One region of the Actinomyces sp. oral taxon 180 str. F0310 genome, then DNA from elsewhere that is predicted to be linked to it. Evidence: riboswitches for the same ligand, from Rfam matches in the RefSeq annotation. Region 1 holds a riboswitch; the other holds the start of a gene.

Region 1 (7,791 bases):
AGGAGACCATGGACGGTGCCGCCCGGCGTGCGGCGCAGCTCGCCGCGCAGGCGCCCTCGAAGTAACGACCCGAGAACCGCAGGAGACACATCATGACAATCTTCGTCAACTCTGACACCCGGGTCATCGTCCAGGGGATGACCGGAGCCGAAGGCCGCAAGCACACCCAGCGCATGCTGAGCGCGGGTACCGCGGTCGTGGGCGGAACGAACCCACGCAAGGCAGGAACAACCGTCACCTTTGACGTGGTCGGATACGGTCCGGCCGCCGGTCGAGTGGCCGACGGGCAGATCGAGGTCCCCGTCTACGGCACGGTCGCCGAGGCCCGCGAGGCAACGGGGGCGAACGCCTCCGTCATCTTTGTTCCTCCCGCCTTCGCCAAGGCGGCGGCACTGGAGGCCATCGATGCGGGCATCGAGACGATCGTGCTCATTACCGAGGGGATCCCCGTTCAGGACTCGACGATCGTCGTTGAGCATGCGCTTGCGGCGGGTGTGCGCCTGATCGGCCCGAACTGTCCCGGCATCATCTCGCCCGGGCAAGCAAACCTGGGGATTACCCCGGCCGACATCACGGGACCGGGGCGCCTGGGCCTCGTCTCCAAGTCGGGCACCCTGACTTACCAGCTGATGTACGAGCTGCGTGACTTTGGCTTCACGACGTGCCTGGGCATCGGCGGGGACCCGGTGGTCGGTACGACCCACATCGACGCGCTGGCTGCCTTCGAAGAGGACCCCGATACGGACCTCGTCATCATGATCGGCGAGATCGGCGGCGACGCCGAAGAACGTGCCGCCGAGTGGATCAGCCAGAACATGACGAAGCCGGTCGTGGCCTACATCGCTGGATTCACCGCTCCGGAGGGGAAGACGATGGGGCACGCGGGAGCCATCGTGTCCGGATCCTCCGGTACCGCGTCCGCGAAGGCCGCGGCACTCGAGGCCGTGGGTGTTCGCGTGGGACGCACCCCCTCCCAGACTGCTCAGATCGCTCGCGAGCTTCTGTCGCGGTAACGACGCGACTATTCGGCCCGGGGTCGGCGTGCAGCGTCGCGACCCCGGGCCGATTCTGACACTATGGGGTAGTGAGCGAGCGCATGACGAATGAAGCTAGACCCCGGAGAACCACGACCACCTACGTGCCCGATCGGGCGACGGTTCGTGTCGCCGTCCCCCGCGGCTGGGCCCGCGGCGTCCTCGCAGGAGTCGAGGCGGCCTTCGCCGGGTGGGCGATCACCACGGTGCTCACCATGGTTGCCTACCTGTCGATCCGGTCGAACACGTGGATGAACGATACAACCCCGCGCGATGCGCTCGGCCTGGGGGGTGACCTGTGGTCGGCCGTTGTGGGCGGAACCGCCGTGGTCGGGGGCGTCTCCTACCGGGCGATACCGACCCTGGTGGGGGCCATGCTTGTTGTTCTCGTGCGGGTCCTGCTGCGCACGACCGCGGGATTCCCCCGCTCCTCGGCGCTGTTCGCCGCGCCCGGTTTCCTGCTCACCTCCTGGCTCCTCGTGGGCGCCTCGGGCCAGCACTCGCACTGGTGGACGGGAACCCTCGGTGCGATCATCATTCCCCTCGTCGGCTCGGTGTGGTTTGTCGCGTCGGGCTACTCGCGCGACGATGGCGCGCCCGCCATGCAGCACTGGATTTCGGGTGGATTCAAGATGGGCGGGCTGCTCGTCGTGGCGCTCGCCCTCGCCGCGTCGGTCGCATCGATCGTGGCCCTCTCGCTCTCCTGGACCCGCGTGAGCGGAATTCACGAGCTTCTGGGAGCCTCTTCGGCGGCCGACTCGACCTTCATCGTCGGCGTGCAGTTGCTCTTCGCCCCCTCGGTGGTGGCGTGGGCGGCAGCATGGTGGTCGGGAGCGGGTTTCCTGACGGCCACCGACGCGTTGCACTCTCCGTCGGCCGCCGACCAGGGTCCCATCCCCCCGATCCCGCTGCTCGGTGCGGTCCCCGAGTCCGCCCCCGGCATGTGGTTGATCCTCCTTCCGATCTTGCTTGGCCTGGCCGTGGGAGCCGTGTGCGCCTGGCGTTTTCGGCGCGAACACCTCCTGCACCAGAGCGCCCAGGGCCTCCTCGCGACGGCAGTGTTCGCGGCGGTGGTAGCGCTGTGGATGTGGAGCGCGACCATGAGCCTGGGGGCCGTTCGCCTCTCGACGATGGGGCCGCGCGTCGGCTGGGTGACGCTCGCCCTCGTCCTCGAGATCGCGCTGCCCGCCGTGCTTGTCTCCCTGGCAACCCACCCCACGACGCTGGCGCTCATCGGGGAGGGAACGGGACGCGTGCGTCGGCGCGGCGAGGCAGCAGGCCGACGCGCCAGCGAGGCCGACGTGTCCGAGAAGTCCGTGGCCTCGGTCGGCGGCGGCAGCGGCGAGGGCGGGGACGGAGCCGCCGGCGAGCGGCGCGGAGCGGGCAGCGACGCGCACGAGGCGAACGAACCGTGGGCGCAACCCGCGCAGGAACAACACATCGACTAAGCTGAAGGGGCCGCGACTGGCGAGGGTGGATGACCACCGGGGAGCGGCCGACCTTCCCGAGAGGCGTCGCCCGCCTGGGCGCCCGGGTGACCCGACCTGGAGGAACCATGTCCGTTTCCCTCGACAACCTGGAAGCCATTGACCTGCGCCCGATCAGGCGGGCCCTGATCTCTGTCTACGACAAGACGGGACTGGAGGACCTGGCGCGTGCCCTCGGCGCTGCCGGTGTGGAGATTGTGTCCACGGGTTCGACGGCCGAACGCATCAGCGCCGCCAGAATCCCCGTCACCCCCGTGGAAGCCGTCACGGGCTTCCCCGAGGTGCTCGAGGGGCGGGTGAAGACCCTGCACCCCTTCGTCCATGCCGGCATCCTTGCCGACCAGCGCAAGGCCAGCCACCGTGAGCAGATCGCCTCCCTCGGAATCGCCCCCTTCGACCTGGTGGTGTGCAACCTGTACCCCTTTGCGGACACCGTTGCCTCGGGCGCCTCCTTCGATGCGTGCGTCGAGCAGATCGACATCGGTGGTCCTTCCATGGTCCGCGCGGCCGCCAAGAACCACCCCTCGGTCGCGGTCGTGACCTCCCCGAGTCGATACGCCGATGTCGCCGAGGCGGTGGCGGGGGAGGGCTTCACGCTCGCCCAGCGCCGTCGGCTCGCGGCCGAGGCATTCGCTCACACCGCCGCCTACGACCTCGCGATCGCCGGGTGGCTGGCAGACCAGCTTGAGCTGGAGGACGTGCGCGAGACCCTGGACGATGCGGCCGAAGCACACCTGGAGGCCTCGGACGCCGCTTTCCTCGCCTCGCTCGGCTACCGAGATGGCGGGGAGGATTGTGTTGAGGACGAGCCCGGCGAGACGGATGGGGTGGCCTCGGGGATGCCCGTTGTCGTCGCGGACGCCTTCGAGCGCGTGGAGTCGTTGCGTTACGGGGAGAACCCGCACCAGGGCGCGGCCGTCTACCGCGAGATCGATGAGAGCTTCGAGGAATCGGACCCCGAGGATGGGGCTGCGGCACAGGGCATTGCCAATGCGATCCAGCTCCACGGCAAGGCGATGAGCTACAACAACTACACGGATGGGGACGCCGCTCTGCGTGCCGCCTACGATCATGAGCGTCCGTGCGTTGCCATCATTAAGCACGCGAACCCGTGCGGCATCGCCGTCGGCGAGGACGTGGCCGAGGCGCATCGGCTCGCGCACGCGTGCGACCCCGTGTCTGCATTCGGTGGCGTCATCGCGGTCAATCGTCCGGTGAGCGTGGAGCTCGCCCGCCAGATCGTCCCGATCTTTACCGAGGTTGTCCTGGCCCCCGGATACGACGAGGGGGCCCTCGAGGTGCTGCGCGCAAAGAAGAACCTGCGTGTCCTTCAGGTCCAGCCCCCGGCGCGAGGCTCGTACGAGTTCAAGCAGATCAGCGGCGGGCTGCTGGTGCAGGAACGAGACGATATTGATGCGCCCGGAGATAGTGCAACCAACTGGACGCTGGCCGCCGGTGCGCCCGCCGACGAGCGGACCCTTGCCGACCTGGAGTTCGCCTGGCGGGCGGTACGTTCCGTTCGCTCGAACGCGATCCTGCTGGTGAAGGACGGTGCGTCCGTGGGCGTGGGCATGGGACAGGTGAATCGCGTCGACTCCTGCAAGCTCGCTGTCGAGCGGGCAAACACCCTCGGGGCGCGCTCGACGGGGGATGCGGCCGCCTCAGAGGATGCCGCAGGGGGTGCGCGCGCCTCCGACGTGGTGGCCGAGGCGCCCGAGCGCCGCTCTGTCGGGGCGGTCGCTGCCTCCGACGCGTTCTTCCCCTTCGCCGACGGCCTGCAGGTCCTCATTGACGCGGGAGTGAGCGCCGTGGTGCAGCCCGGTGGGTCCGTGCGTGATCAGGAGTCGATCGACGCGGCGAATGCTGCCGGCATCACGATGTACCTGACGGGGACGCGCCACTTCGCGCACTGAAGGCCTCTCGACCGCGGGGCGGGTGGGTCCGGAGGAGTCGCCCGCCCCGCGGTCGTCATCCCGCGGTGCGGTCCTCATCCTCGGACGGAAGCCGACTCGTCCCGCCCCGTCATGCGGCGCTGTCGACGAGGCTGCGTCGCGCGTCCTTCCCAACGAGCCTGACCATCGCCTGTGATGTGCTCGCGCGAGGTTGACAGGCCCCCACAGCCGGTGTCTAATTCAACTATTGAACTAATGGCCGTTGGCCCCGTCGAAAGGCTCTCTATGACCACGATGACCGCTACCCCCGCCCTCCCGGCGCGCCGCAACCGCGTCCTCGCCGATCGCCTGGGCGGCTCCCTCGTCCGCGAGATTGCCCTCGTGGTCGGTGGCACGCTCGCGATGATTGCCCTGGCTCGGATCTCGGTTCCCCTGCCGTTCACGCCCATTCCGGTTTCCCTGGGCACCCTCGGCGCGCTGTCGGTGGGCACGGTTCTTGGCGCGCGTCGAGGTCTCATCTCGGTCCTTGGGTACGCGGCCCTGGGCGTTGCGGGCGCCCCGGTCTTCACCGGGTCAAACGTCGGTTGGGCGTTCGCATCCTTCGGCTACATCCTCGGATACTTCCTGGTGGCGGCGATCGCCGGACTGGCCGCCGAGCGTGGGGCAGACCGACGCATCATCACGATGGCGCCGACCGCCCTGGTCTCCCTGGCGTCCGTGTACATCGCGGGCCTGGCCTGGATGATTCCCTTCACCCACATGACCTTCACGGACGGACTCCTCAAGGGTTTCGTCCCCTTCATCATCGGTGATCTTGTCAAGGCGGCCGTTGCCACCGGACTTTTCCCGGTGCTTCGCTCGTTCTTCCGCTGAGCGCTTCGCCGCGCAGGCGTCAGTAGGCGGCCTCGCCCCGATGGGGTGGGGCCGCCGTCTTCTTCCGGCTGGTGAAACCCGGGGCGCCCCTGTCCCGGGGTTGTCTGTGGGCTGGTGAAACCCGGGGCGCCCCTGCTGGGGCGAATCGGCCCCACATCGGTACTTTTGTCGAGGCAGGGGTGGTCGCGGTTTCGTGCGGCGTTGCGCTCCTTCGAGCAGGGGTGGTCGCGGTTTCACGCGTGCCGCTCGCTCGGCGTCGGATCGCTCCGAGACGCCTCGCCTGGCTCATTGCGTCGGTGCCGACGGCGCGGGTGATGGCAATGGCGCGCGTGCGCGGAGACACGTGCAATGAAGCGCGACGCCGTGAGTGAGCCCGGGTACCATGGGCAGGGTGAACGCTACCGACATGCATCCCGTCCTCGTCGTCGACTTCGGCGCGCAGTATGCCCAGCTCATCGCCCGCCGTGTGCGCGAGGCGAACGTCTACTCGGAGATCGTTCCTCACACGATGAGCGTGGCCGACATGCTCGCGAAGGAGCCGGCAGCGATCATTCTCTCGGGTGGGCCGTCCTCCGTGTATGAAGAGGGTGCGCCGAGCGTGGATCCGGCGATCTTCGAGGCCGGCGTGCCGGTTCTGGGGATCTGCTACGGCTTCCAGACCATGGCCCACGCTCTCGGCGGTACCGTGGGACGAACTGGCACTCGCGAGTACGGGCACACCGAGGCGTCCGTCGCGGCAGACTCGTGCCTCTTCGGTGGCACCCCGGGCGACCAGATCGTGTGGATGAGCCACGGCGACGCCGTCCAGGGCGCCCCGCAGGGGTTCACCGTCACGGCCTCCACCACCGAGACCCCGGTCGCGGCCTTCGAGTCGCGTGAGCGCCGCCTCTACGGCCTGCAGTGGCACCCCGAGGTGGGCCACTCCCAGTTCGGACAGGACGCCCTGAAGAACTTCCTCTACGAGGGTGCTGGCCTGGAGCCCACGTGGACCGCCGGTTCGATCGTGGACGAGCAGGTCGCGAAGATCCGCGAGCAGGTGGGCGACGCGCAGGTGATCTGCGCCCTATCCGGCGGCGTGGACTCCTCCGTGGCAGCCGCTCTTGTTCACAGGGCTGTCGGCGACCAGCTGACCTGCTTCTTCATCGACCACGGTCTGCTGCGTGCGGGCGAGCGCGAGCAGGTGGAGGGTGACTACGCGCGTGGCATGGGCATCCGCGTCATCACGTGCGACGAGTCCGAGCGCTTCCTCTCCGCCCTCGCCGGCGTCACCGAGCCTGAGGCGAAGCGCAAGATCATCGGTCGCGAGTTCATTCGCTCCTTCGAGGCCGCCCAGAAGCAGGTCATCGAGGAGGTGGGCGCCGCCGGCGGCGAGGTGAAGTTCCTGGTTCAGGGCACCCTGTACCCCGACGTCGTCGAGTCCGGCGGCGGCGAGGGCGCGGCCAACATCAAGAGCCACCACAACGTCGGCGGCCTGCCCGAGGACATGACCTTCGAGCTCGTTGAGCCCCTGCGCACCCTCTTCAAGGACGAGGTGCGCGCGGTGGGCCGCGAGCTGGGCCTGCCCGACTACCTGGTGAACCGCCAGCCCTTCCCGGGCCCGGGCCTGGGCATCCGCATCATCGGCGAGGTCACGCGTGAGCGCCTGGATATCCTGCGCGCCGCCGACCTGATCGCCCGCGAGGAGCTCACCGCCGCCGGCCTGGATCAGGAGATCTGGCAGTGCCCGGTCGTCCTGCTCGCCGACGTGCGCAGCGTGGGCGTCCAGGGGGACGGCCGCACCTACGGCCACCCGATCGTGCTACGCCCCGTGTCCTCCGAGGACGCGATGACGGCGGACTGGACGCGCCTGCCCTACGACGTCCTGGCCCGCATCTCCACGCGTATCACCAACTCGGTGCCCGAGGTCAACCGCGTCGTCCTCGACGTGACCTCCAAGCCCCCGGCCACCATCGAGTGGGAGTGACGCAATGAGTGCGCGGCCGCAGGCGGAAGAATTGGTGAAATCAACAAAGGGGCAAGCGGTTCTTGGGTGGGTTTATCTACTAATATTGCTCGCTGCTGCTGGTTTACTCATTTATTTTCTTCTGGTGAAAGTCGGGCCGGCGTTAAGTTCGTTCTTTGCCTCGCTCTCAGGCCTTGACTCAGCTGTCATCGTTGCATTGATTACGGGCGCTGTTTCCACAATATCTGTGGTCGGCGCTAGCGTGACGAGCTCGGTTATGAAAAAGAATGAGTATCTTCGGGAGCATCGAGAAGAGCCGTATATGAGACTAATTTCTCTTATATATGATTTTCAGGCAGCCGCAGGGAAAGGTGAGGAGCTTTCGCAGGATGAACTCCTGAGTATTGTTACTCAGTTCAATAAGGAGCTGACGTTATGGGGTTCATCGAAGGCGATCAAGGCATGGGGAAACTGGCGAACGGCAACGTCAAGGGAAGCTGTTAATCCTAGTCTAATCCTATTTGAGATGGAAAAAGTCATGATTCAGCTTCGGAAAGATATGG
Region 2 (7,791 bases), 1.1 Mb from region 1:
GGCCGTGTCCGGCCTTTTCCAGCGCCCACGCCACGCCAGCGAGGTACGCGGTCCAGTGGTTGGTCACCTCGCCCGGTCCTCCCTTGGGCCCAAGGACGTCGAGATCGAGAACGTCGACAGCGTCGCGGGTCTGCGGCGAAATCAGTCGGATCGTTCGATCGGCGCGGGGCGAGAGCGCGACATAAGCGCGGTGCGGTAGCGCGATCGGCAGGCAGGGGCCGCCGTTGTAGTCGACGTGCTCGCCAATAATGTTGACTCGCCCCGGGGCGCTCCACACGCCCCTCGGTTCATATCCAAAGGCATCGCGAAAGAGAGCGTTCGCCTGGGATGCCCCTTCTTCCGGGCTGGCGGCGTCTGCCCACACGAGAGCGTTCAATGGGTCCTCCTTGTCATCACACCAAGGCTACGTGAACGCCCTCACATTCTTCAAGCCGTGTGCCGCAGGACCCTACCGGTACAGTGGAGCCACCCCATACGCGACAGAGGCAGGCGTCATGTTCCTCCCCCAACGACTCCCCGGCCAGGAGTGGCTCGGCGTCGTCGTCGCTATCCCGGAGCCGTGGGTCACCCAGCTGACCAATCTGCGGCTGCGCTTGGGCGACCTGGCCGGCTCGCGCATCCCCGCTCACATCACCCTCATGCCACCCACGCCGGTCGCCCGCGACGCGCGCCCGGCAGTCATTGACCACCTGCGCTCCATCGCGAGCCGTCATGCACCCTTCCGCGTCACCCTGCGCGGCACGGGCTCGTTCCGGCCCGTCTCGAACGTCGCCTTCATGACCCTGTCCGAGGGGGGCGCCGCCTGCGTGGATCTCGCCGAGGAGATTCGCTCGGGCCCCCTCGACCACGAGTCACGCTTCCCCTACCATCCGCACGTCACCCTGGCTCAGGACGTTGACGACGTGACGTTGGACCTGGCGCTCGACATCGGGACGACCATCGAGGTCTCGTGGATCGTTCCGGGTTTCCGCTTGGACCGCATCGACCCCTCCGGGCTCTACTCCTCGATGGCTCTCTTCGACTTCGACGCGAGCAGCCGCTAGGAGAACGCGGCGCGCGCCGCACGGCGGCGGGGTCGGGGAGCACTCAGATGTCGTAGGTCACCGACACCGGGGCGTGATCGGAGAATCGGGCGTCGTAGTCGGGCGCCCGTCCGATGTCGAAGGAACGAGCGAGCGCCCCGAGCCGCGGGGTCGCGTACTGGTAGTCGATGCGCCATCCGGCATTGTTGACGAAGGCTTGTCCACGCCAGCTCCACCACGAGTAGGGCCCCTGGGTATCTCCGGCGAGATCGCGCACGGTGTCCCGCCACCCCTCGTCTACCCACCGGTTCAGGAAGGCAATCTCCTCGTCCAGGACCCCTGCCCTCTTGTTGTGGTTCGGTGTCCAGTTCTTGATGTCGCAGCGCGAGCGCACCACGTTGAAGTCCCCGCAGACCAGGGACGAGACGCCACCGTTGGCTTCCTCCGCGATCAGCTCGGCCATCCGGTTTCCGATGCGAGGCAGATGCGCCATCTTCGCGTCCTGCTTCGGGGTGTCCTTCTCGCCCGAGTGGAAGTACGCAGAGACAACTCGCACGGGGACGCCGCCACCTTCACGGGACACGGTGGCCTCGAGCCAGCGCCCGGAGTCGACGTCACTTTCGGCGTCGTCGAGGACGAGGCGAGGCTCGCCGTCAATGCGCGCCCTCCCACGCCGCACGGCCACGCCGACCCCCGCGCGCCCCTTGATCCTGCAGGGGACCCAGACGCTGTCCCATTCCTCGCCCATGATCTCCCGGGAGATCTCCTCTGGCGCGCGAACCTCCTGCACGAGCAGGACGTCCGTATCGCTGGCGTGGAGCCACGGCAGGAAGCCACGCTTATGGGCCGCTCGGATGCCGTTGAGGTTGACGCTCGTTACCGTCAGGGTCATTGTTGTCTCCTTGTGCTTGCATTCGTTGCGCGGCGGCTAAGGGGCAGGCGCGGCGACGGATGCTCACCCTCGCTGCCCCTGCCCCGCCTCGCGGCGCTGCTGAGGGGGCGCCGACTAGGAAATCAGTCCCGCCTGGCGCTCCGCGGCCTCGACGACGTTCGTGACCAGCAGGGCACGCGTCATCGGGCCGACCCCTCCGGGGTTCGGGCTGATCCAGGACGCGACCTCGTCCACCCCATCGGCGACATCCCCCATCAGTCGCGCCCTACCGTGGGCGTCCCGAACCCGGCTGACGCCGACGTCGAGGACGATCGCACCGGGTGCCACCATGTCAGGGGTGATAATGCCCGCGCTTCCGGCGGCAGCCACGACGATGTCCGCGCGACGCACGTGTGCGGCGAGGTCACCCGTGCCCGTGTGGCAGACATCGACGGTCGCGTTGACTTCTTTGCGCATCAGCAGCAGTCCGATGGAGCGCCCCACCGTCACCCCGCGGCCGACAACGCACACGTTCTTTCCGGCGAGGTCAATGCCGTGACGCTCGACGAGCTCGATCACAGCGCGGGGCGTGCACGGCAGGGGCGAGTCGATCGGGCCCGACCCACGCAGGACGAGGCGTCCGAGGTTCATCGGGTGCAGGCCGTCGGCGTCTTTCGCCGGGTCGATGCGCTCGAGGACGGCATTCGTATCGATCCCCTTGGGCAGCGGGAGCTGGACGATGTAGCCCGTACACTCGGGGTCGGCGTTGAGACGGTCGATGGCGGCTTCGACCTGTTCCTGCGTGGCATCGGCCGGCAGGTCCACTCGAATCGAGCGCGCCCCGATCTGCGCGCAGTCGCGGTGCTTGCCCGCGACGTAGGCGATGGAGCCGGGATCCTCACCCACCAGGATCGTTCCCAGTCCCGGAACGACGCCGACGGCGCGTAGCTTCTCGACGCGCTGCGCGAGCTCGGACTTGATTGCGGCGGCCGTGGCCTTGCCATCGAGGACCTTCGCGGGTCCAGGCCAGGGGGCCCTCATTGCTCGAGTCCGGCGTAGAGGGGATGCTTATCCGTCAGCTTCTTGACGCGCGCGCGCAGCGTCTCCACCTCGACGTTGCCTCCCGAAGCGCCCTGGACGAGGGTCGTGCCGATGATGTCCGCAACCTCGGCGAAGTCCTCCGCATCGAAACCGCGTGTCGCGAGGGCGGGCGTGCCGATGCGCAGGCCCGAAGTCACGGCCGGCGGACGCGGATCGAAGGGAACCGCGTTGCGGTTGACGGTGATGCCGACCTCGTGCAGCAGATCCTCGGCCTGCTGGCCGTTCAGCTCGGAGGCGACCAGGTCCACCAGGACGAGGTGGACGTCGGTACCCCCCGTCACCAGCTTGATGCCCGCCTGGCGCGCGTCATCTGCTCCGAGGCGCTCGGCGAGGATCTGAGCCCCCTCGAGGGTCCGACGCTGGCGATCCTTAAACTCGTCGGTCTGGGCGATCTTCATGGCGATCGCCTTGGCGGCGATGACGTGCATGAGCGGGCCTCCCTGCTGGCCGGGGAACACCGACGAATTGAGCTTCTTGCCCCACTGCTCGCCGCGCGAGGACAGAATCATGCCGGAGCGGGGACCCCCCAAGGTCTTGTGGACGGTGGTCGTGACGACATCCGCGAAGGGAACCGGGTTCGGATGCAGGCCTGCCGCAACCAGGCCCGCGAAGTGAGCCATATCCACCCACAGGGCGGCTCCGACCTCGTCGGCGATCTCTCGGAACGCCTGGAAGTCGAGGTGACGCGGATACGCGGACCAGCCTGCGATGATGACCCGGGGCCTGTCGGCCAGCGCCGCCTGGCGCACCTTCTCGGGTTCAATGCGCATGGTGTCACGATCGACCTCGTAGGCGAGCGCCCTGTAGTTCTTTCCCGAGAAGTTCAGACGCATGCCGTGGGTCAGGTGACCACCGTGAGCGAGGGAAAGACCGAGAATGGGATCGCCAACGTTGGCCATGGCCATGAGCGCCGCAGCGTTGGCCTGAGCGCCGGCGTGAGGCTGAACGTTGACGTAGTCACCACCAAAGACTTGCTGAGCACGCTCAATTGCCAGGGATTCGGCCACGTCGACGAACTCGCATCCGCCGTAGTAGCGCCGCCCCGGGTACCCTTCTGCGTATTTGTTCGTCAGGACCGAGCCCTGCGCCTCGAGAACGGCTCGCGGAACAAAGTTCTCAGAGGCGATCATCTCCAGGGTGTCGCGCTGTCGCCCGAGCTCGGCATCTAGAACAGCCTGGATCTCGGGGTCCAGCTGCGCCAGCGTCACGTCGTTGAGGGAATCCATCGGGTTCTCCTAATTGATCATTCGATTGTGGTTGGCGGTGGCTTCTAGCCCAGGCGGGCGGCTATCGATGCCGACGCGCCGCTCCCCGGTGGTGGTCCACCTATTCGCCAGTCACGACGCGTTTCCCAGTCTATCCTCCGCCTGTTTCCCTCGCAGCTTTCACGGGTGTCAGACAGCTACCACCTGGTCACGACTTGTTACAAATCAACGTGTGGAACTCTCATGGTGCACGAAATCACAGCATTTTTTCGCTTGTAGTTAACCTTTTGGTTAGCAAATAAGCTAACCGTGTGGATAGACTAGGGTTAACACCTAACGATGACCGATACGCGCTCACCACGTTTACCCCGTAAACGTCCTAGTCGGCTCGGGTTTGACAGACCTAACCGACATGCAGCATTTGAGTTTGATTGAGCAGAAGGAATAGGCACAGATGACAACCTTGACAAAGCCCACCGCGCGGGCCGCATCAACGGCTTTCGCACTTGAGCATGCATCTGATTTTGCCGTGTCCGCCGACAGGGCAATCAAGCGCGCATGCGACATCTTCGCAGCTCTCATCGGAATCATTCTCCTGACTCCCCTCTGGCTTGTCGTCGCGCTCGTCGTGCGTCTCAACGACGGCGGACCGGCCTTCTTTACGCAGGAGCGCGTGGGCCTTGACGGGCGGACTTTTACCATGTTTAAGTTCCGCACCATGCGCGTGGATGCTGAGGCCCTCAAAGCCTCGCTCCAGGAGGCCAACGAGGCCGACGCCAGCGCGGGAAACTCGATCATGTTCAAGATTGCGAACGACCCGCGTATCACGCGAGTTGGAGCTTTCCTGCGCAAGACCTCGATTGACGAGCTTCCCCAGCTGTTCAACGTCCTGCGCGGCGACATGTCTCTCGTCGGCCCCCGCCCCCCGCTCCCCAGCGAGGTCGCGCAGTACGAACCGCGAGTGATGGGCAAGTTTGCCGTTCGTCCCGGCATCACGGGACTGTGGCAGATATCCGGCCGCTCCAACCTCTCCTGGGACGAGACGGTTCACCTGGATCTGTCCTACGCCCAGCACCGCTCCCTGACCCTGGATGCGTGGATCATCCTCCAGACCATCCCCGCGCTCCTGCGCCACGAGGGAGCCTACTAGACCCGCTTGCGTGTGTGTGATGACGGGTGGGGCTCGAGCCAACGGCTCGGGCCCCACCCGTGTCTGAACCTAAGACTCTGTCTCGGCCTTAAGGGCTGTGGGGGGCGAACCAACGGTTCGCCCCCCACAACCGACAAGCAGTCCTATCGCGAGCCTATCGCGCTCCTTCGACCACCAGCCCCAAATCGTCAAAGTGCCCGATGGCTTCCAAGCGCCTGATGAGTTCGGGAGCGTGGGCGACGAAGTCGAGAGCCTCGATCGTGTAGCGCCTCGTGAGACGACGCGGCTCGTGCGCGATACGCCACGCCCACCCGAGCCTCGCCGCGTGCACCCAGTCGGGGAAGTAGTCATCCGCAGCCGCCGAAAACTGGTCGATCCACCCACCGGCGACGCAAGCGGAGGCACTGGGCACCTGCTCGAGCGCGTACGCGGCGACGATGTCCTGGAGGCCCGCACCCAGGCCGACGACAATCAGACGCGGATCAAACGCGCGCAGAATCCCAGGATCGGCCTTGAGGCGACGCAACCCCTCGTAGCCGTCGATCGTCTGAACATCGAAGCGCGGCAGGCGCGCGGCCGCCGCCTGCCCGGCTTCCACGGTGGTTCCGATCAGGGTGATGCGCGTTCCCTGATCAAGCCGATCGAAGACGTACGGAAGCACCAGGTCCGTTGACGTGCGAGCCACCGCGTGCCCCGCGGCACGCAGCCTCATCTGCAGGAAGGTCCCGTCGAAGCCGATAGTGTTCATGCGCGCCAGCGCGCCGAAGTCCGCGTGCAGCAGCGACCAGTGGTTGAGCCAGGATGTTGCATGTCCGCGGGTCAGCAGGCGGTCGGCCATTGCCGCGAACGCGGCGTTGTCGACGACGGAATCGGATGTCGGCTTGTTCTCGGTCATGGGGATTACCTCACCATCCTCGCTTTCAGATCGAAGGTAACAGATGCGGCGCCGCCGTAGTTGGCGTGCTCCTCGATGGCGATGCGATTCACCCCATCCTTGAGGTGCTCGCTCGGCACCGCGATGACTACGAGGTTCTTGCTGGCTTCCGCGAGAGGGACGCTGGTCGTTGCCCGCGTGTCGGGAGTGATCGTTCCCTCGGGGAGATTGACCCGCTTGAGTTCGGTGCCGTTGATGTAGATGACGGCTCCATCGTCAACGCGCACGCGTAGCGTGAGGTCAAAGTCTGCGGTGACCGTGCCGAAGTTGACGTCTCGGGCGTAGTAGGTCGTGATGGGGCGGTCCGCCTGGGGCAGATCGAAGGGTGTCCCCGCGTCCTTGTCGCCCCATCCGATGGGGGTCGGGCCGTGTTTCCACGTCGACAGGTCACCGGTCGAGTTCCAGGCGGCATCGGGGGCTTCCTTGGAATTCCAGTAGTTCCAGTACATGCCCGTCGGCATGAAGTTGCCGAAGTTGAAGCCGGATGCATCCAGGGCACCGAGGGGCTTCTCCGGGTCGGGTTCGACGCGCATGTCGGGCGCCGGCGCCGGCGCGGGGTCGGGCTCGGGATCGGTGGGCGCAGGGCGAGCGGCTTCTGCTCCACCGGGAACGGCGCTGACCTGGGCATCGATGCTCATCGAGATGCTGGAGCGGTAGTTGAGGTGTGTTTCGACGGCCAGGATGTTGACCCCGGCGCGCAGGAGCGACGCGGGGACGAAGACGGTGCGGCGATCCGCCCGGGCTGCGGGCGTCGATACCGATGCGTTGGCGAAGGTCCCTGCGGAGACCGGGCCTTCACCGATCCGCTGGCGCGCGACCTCGGTGCCATTGACGTAGACGACTGCGCCGTCATCGGCGGTGACGGTGACGTTCACTCCGCCGATCGCACGCGGATCGGCGAGCGTGAAGGGGGTACGCGCGTACGTTGTGATGGGGCGGCCCTTGGCCGCACCGGGAGTGAGCTTGGTTCCCAGCGTGGGAGCGCCGTAGCCGATGGGCGCAGCGCCTCGCGGCCACGATGAGTCGTCGAACGTGGGTTGCGTCCAGTCTGCGGCGACGGCGTCGGTGGACCAGTGGTACGACCACGTGGCGTCCTCGGCGACAAGGAGCGTCGCATCCTCCGGAGTGAGGGCGGAGCCGTCGGAGGCGACCGAGTAGACGGGAGTCGAGGCCCCGCGCAGGCCCTCGGAGGAGACGGCGCGGACGAAGAAACGGTTGTTGCCCGCCAGGGGCACGGTGACGCTCGTCGACGAGGTCGTGGCCACGGTGCGGTCATCGCGCAGGATCTCGTAGGAGGCCGCCCCGGGAACAGTGGACCAGTGGAGGGTCACCTGCTGGGCGTTGCCCTCCGACGAGCGCACGCTGGCGGGGGTGGCGGGAGCAGCTCGCCGCGTGGGCATGCGGACGAAGCCACCTGACCATTGGCTGGTCGTGCGCGTGGTGAACGAACGGGTGAAGTCACCACCGGCCCACAGGGCGCCGTCGTCGGCCATCTCGAGTGCCCACCC

What was found. A riboswitch is a leader RNA that binds a small molecule or an ion and turns the genes downstream of it on or off. The one in region 1 is predicted to bind ZMP and ZTP.
Region 2: it holds a riboswitch for ZMP and ZTP, as region 1 does, so the genes downstream of both, glyA (serine hydroxymethyltransferase) here and purH (bifunctional phosphoribosylaminoimidazolecarboxamide formyltransferase/IMP cyclohydrolase) in region 1, are expected to answer to the same signal.

Annotation. Positions count from the first base shown of each region.
Region 1 covers NZ_GL622194.1:1,023,814-1,031,604, reverse strand. Annotated here, with positions in the region: gene sucC (ADP-forming succinate--CoA ligase subunit beta) at 1-65, shown strand, start outside; gene sucD (succinate--CoA ligase subunit alpha) at 93-1,013, shown strand; gene HMPREF9006_RS04480 (cell division protein PerM) at 1,097-2,482, shown strand; ZMP/ZTP riboswitch at 2,485-2,569, shown strand; gene purH (bifunctional phosphoribosylaminoimidazolecarboxamide formyltransferase/IMP cyclohydrolase) at 2,590-4,434, shown strand; gene HMPREF9006_RS04470 (biotin transporter BioY) at 4,699-5,286, shown strand; gene guaA (glutamine-hydrolyzing GMP synthase) at 5,693-7,249, shown strand; gene HMPREF9006_RS10300 (hypothetical protein) at 7,284-7,791, shown strand, end outside.
Region 2 covers NZ_GL622194.1:2,154,128-2,161,918, reverse strand. Annotated here, with positions in the region: gene galK (galactokinase) at 1-376, opposite strand, end outside; gene HMPREF9006_RS09220 (2'-5' RNA ligase family protein) at 495-1,043, shown strand; gene HMPREF9006_RS09215 (exodeoxyribonuclease III) at 1,087-1,914, opposite strand; gene HMPREF9006_RS09210 (bifunctional methylenetetrahydrofolate dehydrogenase/methenyltetrahydrofolate cyclohydrolase) at 2,029-2,934, opposite strand; gene glyA (serine hydroxymethyltransferase) at 2,931-4,220, opposite strand; ZMP/ZTP riboswitch at 4,261-4,345, opposite strand; gene HMPREF9006_RS09200 (sugar transferase) at 4,654-5,349, shown strand; gene HMPREF9006_RS09195 (WecB/TagA/CpsF family glycosyltransferase) at 5,504-6,244, opposite strand; gene HMPREF9006_RS09190 (fibrinogen-like YCDxxxxGGGW domain-containing protein) at 6,250-7,791, opposite strand, start outside.